DNA from 3 places in the Streptomyces sp. NPDC012466 genome. Region 2 is predicted to be linked to each of the others. Evidence: riboswitches for the same ligand, from Rfam matches in the RefSeq annotation. Region 2 holds a riboswitch; each other region holds the start of a gene.
The links. Region 2 has a riboswitch for thiamine pyrophosphate ahead of thiC (phosphomethylpyrimidine synthase ThiC). Riboswitches for the same ligand answer to the same signal wherever they lie in the genome.
Positions count from the first base shown of each region.

Region 1 (2,257 bases), on a different contig from region 2:
TGTGCCGTCGTCGAGGAGCACGGCGCCCGGCTCGACGCGCTCCACGCGCGCGTGCGTCCGCAGTACGGCGCCCGCGTCGGCGTACCAGCCGGCCATCGGGGCGGCGACCTCGGCGGGCAGCGCCCCGGCGAGCGGCCGTTCGGCGGCCTCCACGACGGTCACCGCGCAGCCCGCCTCGCGCGCGGCGGTGGCGAACTCCGCGCCGATCCAGCCCGCGCCGACGACCACGATGTCGTGCCGGCGGGCCAGTACCGGGCGCAGCCGCTCGGCGTCGTCGAGGGTGCGCAGCAGATGCACGCCGGGCACGCCCTCCGCGCCGGGCAGCCGGACCGGTTCGGCGCCGGTCGCGACGACCAGGACGTCGTAGGGCACGGGCCCGTCCTCGGTGTCCAGCTCGTGGTCGGCGGGGCGCAGGCCCAGCACCTCGCAGCCGAGCCGCAGTTCGATGCCGAGGGCTTCGAAGTCGACGTCGAAGGCCGAGCCCTCGGACTTGCCGAGCAGGACGGCCTTGGACAACGGCGGCCGGTCGTAGGGCTGGTGGGGCTCGGCGCCGATCAGGATCACATCGCCGGGGAAGCCCTGCTCGCGCAGTGCGACGGCGGTCTGCACCCCGGCCATGCCCGCGCCCGCCACGACAACGCGCCGGGGCGCGGACGAACCTGGTTCCTGCGTCTGCTCGCTCACCTGATCACCATAGACACCTGACGGATGGTCAGTCAGTGCTCATGCGCCGTGACCTGCTCCACAACGCTCGTGCCGTCGCCCCGCTGGGACTCCCACTCCCAGGTCTCCTCCAGCCGCACCCGCCCGTCGGGCAGCTCCACGACCGCCGAGACGCAGTGCCCCGAGGACGTGGTGCCGTCCCGCTTGAGCTGGACGTACCGGAAGTCCAGCCGGTCACCTTCCCGGGTACCCACGAGATGCCCCCGTACGACGTCGCCGCCGCTGTACTCGGCCCAGATCTCGCCCTGCCGCTCGTGGTACGTGAACCGGGTGCGGGTGCCCACCTGACCTGGTGCCTGGTCGGCGACCGGGGCGAGGACGAGACCGTCGAGGGATCGGGCCATGGGCGGAGGCTCCCTTACTGCGGCATGCGGCATCGGGCTAGGGTGGCCAACGTAAAGCACTCGCGGGAGCCCGGACGCACCGGGCTGAGAGGGAGGCTGGCGGCCTCCGACCGTACGAACCTGATCCGGGTCATGCCGGCGAAGGGAGGGGCTGGACGCCCATGTCGCCTACGTCCACCACATCAGACGTCCTGGTCATCGGGGGCGGGATCATCGGCCTGGTGACGGCCTGGCGGGCCGCGCAACGCGGGTTCGCCACCGCCGTCGTGGACCCCGAGCCGGGCGGCGGAGCCGCACAGGTGGCGGCCGGCATGCTGGCCGCCGTCACGGAACTGCACTACGGCGAGCAGACCCTGCTCGGCCTGAACCTCGCCTCCGCCCGGCGCTACCCGGACTTCGCCGCCGAGCTCACCGAGCTGACCGGCCAGGACCTCGGCTACCGCCGCTGCGGCACGCTCGCCGTGGCCCTGGACGCCGACGACCGGGCCCACCTGCGCGAACTGCACGCCCTTCAGCAGCAGTCGGGGCTGGACTCGCAGTGGCTGTCGGGGCGCGAGTGCCGGCGCCTGGAGCCGATGCTCGCGCCGGGCGTGCGCGGCGGGCTCCGGGTCGACGGTGATCACCAGATCGACCCGCGGCGGCTGGCCGGGGCCCTGGTGGCCGCGTGCGAGCGGGCGGGCGTGGTCTTCCACCGGGCGTGGGCGGAGCGGCTGACCGTCGTACGGGACCGGGCCGCGGGTGTCGTCCTGGCCGACGGGAGCGCGCCGGCCGCCGGGCAGGTGGTGCTCGCCGGGGGCAGCCTCAGTGGGCGGCTCGCGGGTGTCCCGCAAGATGTGCTGCCTCCCGTGCGCCCGGTGAAGGGGCAGGTCGTGCGGTTGACGATGCCGCACCGGCACGGGCTGTTCCTGAGCCGGACGGTGCGCGCGGTGGTGCGCGGCAGCCACGTCTACCTGGTGCCGCGCGCGAGCGGCGAACTCGTCATCGGGGCGACCAGCGAGGAGCTGGGCTGGGACACCACCGTGACCGCGGGCGGCGTCTACGAGCTGCTGCGGGACGCGCACGAACTGGTCCCCGGCATCACCGAACTGCCGCTCACCGAGACCCGGGCCGGGCTGCGCCCCGGCTCCCCCGACAACGCGCCGCTGCTCGGCCCGACCGGCCTGGAGGGTCTGTCGCTGGCCACCGGGCAC
Region 1 covers NZ_JBIBEQ010000010.1:266,993-269,249, forward strand. The annotation lists gene ACFY9E_RS32615 (FAD-dependent oxidoreductase) at 1-684, opposite strand, end outside; gene ACFY9E_RS32620 (hypothetical protein) at 717-1,067, opposite strand; TPP riboswitch at 1,120-1,231, shown strand; gene thiO (glycine oxidase ThiO) at 1,229-2,257, shown strand, end outside.
Region 1: another riboswitch for thiamine pyrophosphate. It lies ahead of thiO (glycine oxidase ThiO); the one in region 2 lies ahead of thiC (phosphomethylpyrimidine synthase ThiC).

Region 2 (2,257 bases):
TTCGAGCCCTGCAGGATCGCCGGCAGGATGAAGAAGTTCAGCACCAGGAAGCTCATGGCCAGCGCCACCAGGGCCATGACACCTCGCAACCGCCCGACGACCACGACGGCGAGTGCGAAGATGCCGGCGAGCAGCCCCAGGGGCAGACGGCGGTTGATGTCGGTGACCGAGTACTGGAGGTCCTTCGGCGCGGAGGGCTCGTAGGCGACCACGACCTCCTGGCCCTCGTGCAACTGGCGGGACTGGTCCGGCTGGACGATCTCGGTGAACGTACGGCCCTTGTCGTTGCCGCTGTCGACCCGGATCGTGGCCCTCTTACAGGTGCCCTTCTCCTCCTGCACCGCCGAGGAACCCTCCGCGGTGGAGGTGTCGCCGGTCGGCGGAACGCCCGAGGCGCCGGCCTCCTTGCAGCTCACCTCGACCACCTTGGTGACCGTGGCCTCCTGCGTCTGCCGGTCGAAGCCGACGCCGGTGCGTTCGTGCGACGGGGCGCCGCCCGGCCACAGCACGGCGAGACCGACCAGCACTGCCACGGCGAACGGGATCAGGACCGCCGCGATGACCTTGCGCAGATGCAGGGAAACGGGCGTCGCCGGACCGTGGTTGTGACTGTGGGAATGACCATGGCCGCCCCCCGGTGCGGAGCCGGGGCCGTGGCCGTGTCCGTCGCCCCCACCGTGGTCGTTGCCCCCACCGTGGCCGTTCCTGTCACCTCTGCCAGGCCCGGAACCGCGCCCGCCGCCGGGGCCGGAGCCCTGCCCGCCGCCGGGGCCGGAGCCCTGCCCGCCGGTGGGGCCACCGTGGCCGCCACCGGAAGAACCGGCACCCGGGCCGCCGCCGGAGCCCGGCCCGTACTCTCCGCCGGGACGAGAACCGTACTCACGGCCAGGACCGGAGTCGTACCCGCCGCCGGAGCCCGAGCCGTACTCATCGCCGGAGTCCGATCCGTACCCGCCGCCGAAGCCCGAGCCGTATCCACCGCCGGAGCCGGAACCACGCTCACCGCCGCCTCCCGGGCCGAAGCTCCCGCCGCGCCCGTAGCCAGGCCCAAGGCCCTGTCCCTGAGCCTGCTCCTGCCGGGCCCCGGCGGCGCCGTCATGGCCGTCACCACGGCCGTTGCCGTTTCCGGCGCCGGATCCGCGGGGCGACTCGGGTGGGGGGTAGGGGGGACGCTGCGTCGTGGTCACCGACCGATCATCGCAAGAACGAGGGGGGCCCTCTGTTCACCGCGCCAGAATTGCCGCTAGCGTGGAGGCACCTTTTGTACACGCGGGAGCTCGGAGCACCGGGCTGAGAGGGCGCTGACCTCCGTCCCAGCGATGTTTCACATGAAACATCGCCGGAGTCGAGTGATGTTTCACACGGAACGTCGCCGGACGGAAGCCGCTGCGTCGACCGCCGAACCTGTTACCGGGTAATGCCGGCGTAGGGAGTAGGTCTCATGACCAGCAAGGACGCACGCACGCCTGCCTCCGTTCAGGACGAGAAGTCCGAGGAGGCCGGGAAGTCCATCGGCTGGCACAAGGCGTATGTCGAGGGCTCTCGCCCTGACCTGCGCGTGCCGGTCCGTCAGGTGCACCTCACCAACGGCCAGTCGGTCACGCTGTACGACACGTCGGGCCCGTACACCGATCCACTCGTCGACACCGACGTCCGCAGGGGCCTGTCGCCGCTGCGCGAGAACTGGATCATCGCCCGCGGCGACACGGAGGAGTACGCGGGCCGCCCCGTCCGTCCCGAGGACGACGGCATCAAGCACACCTCGCCCCGCGGCGGCCTTCGTAACCTGGACGCCGTCTTCCCCGGCCGGCCGCGCCAGCCCCGCCGGGGCAGGGAGGGACAGGCGGTCACGCAGCTCGCGTACGCCCGGCGCGGCGAGATCACGCCCGAGATGGAGTACGTGGCCATCCGGGAGAACGTGGCGCCCGAGGTCGTGCGGGACGAGATCGCCGCGGGCCGGGCCGTGCTGCCGGCCAACGTGAACCACCCGGAGATCGAGCCGATGATCATCGGCAAGCGGTTCCTGGTGAAGGTCAATGCCAACATCGGCAACTCGGCCGTGACGTCCTCCATCGAGGAGGAGGTCGAGAAGATGACCTGGGCGACCCGCTGGGGCGCCGACACGGTGATGGACCTGTCCACCGGCCGCAACATCCACACCACGCGCGAGTGGGTGCTGCGCAACTCTCCCGTCCCGATCGGCACCGTGCCGCTCTACCAGGCTCTGGAGAAGGTCGACGGCCGGGCCGAGGAGCTG
Region 2 covers NZ_JBIBEQ010000003.1:186,173-188,429, reverse strand. The annotation lists gene ACFY9E_RS13220 (YibE/F family protein) at 1-533, opposite strand, end outside; TPP riboswitch at 1,260-1,449, shown strand; gene thiC (phosphomethylpyrimidine synthase ThiC) at 1,442-2,257, shown strand, end outside.

Region 3 (2,257 bases), on a different contig from region 2:
GCCGGCGCCATCCGGCGGCTCACCGACCCCGAGCCCGACGGGGTGGGCCTCTCGCAGCGCGGCATCACCGTCTCGACGGTCGGGCTCGTGCCGGCCATCCACCGGTTCTCCGACGAGGGCTTCAAGTGCCGCCTCGCCATCTCGCTGCACGCCCCCGACGACGAGCTGCGCGACACCCTCGTGCCGGTGAACACGCGCTGGAAGGTCCGCGAGGTGCTGGACGCCGGCTTCGAGTACAGCGCCAAGTCCGGCCGGCGGCTGTCCATCGAGTACGCGCTGATCAGGGACATCAACGACCAGGCGTGGCGTGGTGACCGGCTCGGCCGGATGCTCAAGGGCAGGCCGGTGCACGTCAACCTGATCCCGCTGAACCCGACGCCCGGGTCGAAGTGGACGGCTTCCCGGCCCGAGGACGAGAAGGCGTTCGTGGAGGCCATCGCCGCCCATGGTGTGCCGGTGACGGTCCGGGACACCCGTGGTCAGGAGATCGACGGGGCGTGTGGTCAGCTGGCGGCCACCGAACGGTAGTCTGACCGTCGTAAGCACACCCTCGTATTCGACATCTGCATATTCCGACAGGGGAGCGCCACAGCGCTGAGAGTGCGGCACACGGCCGCAGACCCTCCGAACCTGGCCCAGGTCATTCTGGGTAGGGAGATCGGTCACCACTCGAGCTGTTGCGCCCTGCCCGGGACCCCGGAAGTCCCGGGCAGGGCCGCGTCTTCTCCTGGTCACTCCAGGAGGAATCCAGTGAGCATCAACGCAAAGCGGCTGACGGCGGCGGTCGTCGGGCTCGGCATGGCCGGCACACTCGCCGCGTGCGGGTCGTCCGACGGCGGTCAGGGGTCCGGCGACTCCAAGACCGTGACGCTCGTCAGCCACGACTCGTGGGCCGCGTCCAAGGACGTCATCGCGGCCTTCGAGAAGCAGTCCGGTTACAAGGTCGACTTCCTGAAGGACGGCGACGCCGGGCAGGCCGTCAACAAGGCCATCCTGACCAAGGACAACCCGCAGGGCGACGTCTTCTTCGGCGTCGACAACACCCTGCTGTCCCGCGCCCTCGACAACGGCCTCTTCCAGTCCTACGCGCCCAAGGGTGCGGACCGGATCAAGGCCGAGTACCGCGTCGACCAGGAGCAGCACCGGGTCACGCCCATCGACACCGGCGACATCTGCGTCAACTACGACAAGAAGTACTTCGCCGACCACAAGCTGCGGCCGCCGCGCACCTTCGACGACCTGATCAAGCCGCAGTACAAGAACCTGCTCGTGACCGAGAACGCCTCCGCCTCCTCACCCGGGCTCGGCTTCCTGCTCGGCACGGCCGCCAAGTACGGCGACGACGGCTGGGAGAGCTACTGGAAGAAGCTCAAGGCCAACGGTGTGAAGGTCGTCGACGGCTGGGAGCAGGCCTACAACGAGGAGTTCTCCGGCTCGGCCGGCGGCAAGAAGGCCAAGGGCGACCGGCCGCTCGTCGTGTCCTACGCCTCCTCGCCGCCCGCCGAGGTCGTCTTCGCCGACCCGAAGCCGAGCACGGCGCCGACCGGGGTCGCCGAGGGCACCTGCTTCCGGCAGGTCGAGTACGCGGGGCTGCTCAGCAACGCGAAGAACACCAAGGGCGGCAAGGCGTTCCTGGACTTCCTGCTCACCGAGCGGTTCCAGCAGGACATGCCCATGAACATGTTCGTGTACCCGGTACGCGAGGGCGCCCAGGTGCCCCCGGAGTTCGTGAAGTACGGGCCGCAGGCGAAGGACCCCGAGACCATGGACGCGGCGAAGATCGCCGACCACCGCGACCAGTGGGTCAAGTCGTGGACCTCACTCGTACTGAAGTAGCCGTTCGGCGGCGGGGCGCGGCGGCGCGGTTCGGTCTGCTGGCCGTGCCCGTCGCGTTCTTCGCGGTCTTCTTCGCCTATCCCGTCGCCGCGATCGTCGCGCGCGGCCTGAAGGCCGACGGGACCTGGCACCTCGGGCGGATCGGGGACGTGCTGGCGCAGTCCGACGTCCGGCACGTCCTGTGGTTCACCACCTGGCAGGCGGTGGTCTCCACCGCGCTCACGTTGCTCGTCGCGCTCCCCGGCGCGTACGTCTTCGCGCGCTTCGACTTCCCCGGCAAGCAGGTCCTGAGGGCGGTCGTCACCGTCCCGTTCGTGCTGCCGACGGTCGTCGTCGGTACGGCGTTCCTGGCGCTGGTCGGGCGGGGCGGGCTGCTCGACGAGCTGTGGGGCGTACGTCTGGACACCACGGTGTGGGCGAT
Region 3 covers NZ_JBIBEQ010000009.1:99,086-101,342, reverse strand. The annotation lists gene rlmN (23S rRNA (adenine(2503)-C(2))-methyltransferase RlmN) at 1-528, shown strand, start outside; TPP riboswitch at 568-674, shown strand; gene ACFY9E_RS30395 (thiamine ABC transporter substrate-binding protein) at 799-1,836, shown strand; gene ACFY9E_RS30390 (ABC transporter permease subunit) at 1,875-2,257, shown strand, end outside.
Region 3: another riboswitch for thiamine pyrophosphate. It lies ahead of ACFY9E_RS30395 (thiamine ABC transporter substrate-binding protein); the one in region 2 lies ahead of thiC (phosphomethylpyrimidine synthase ThiC).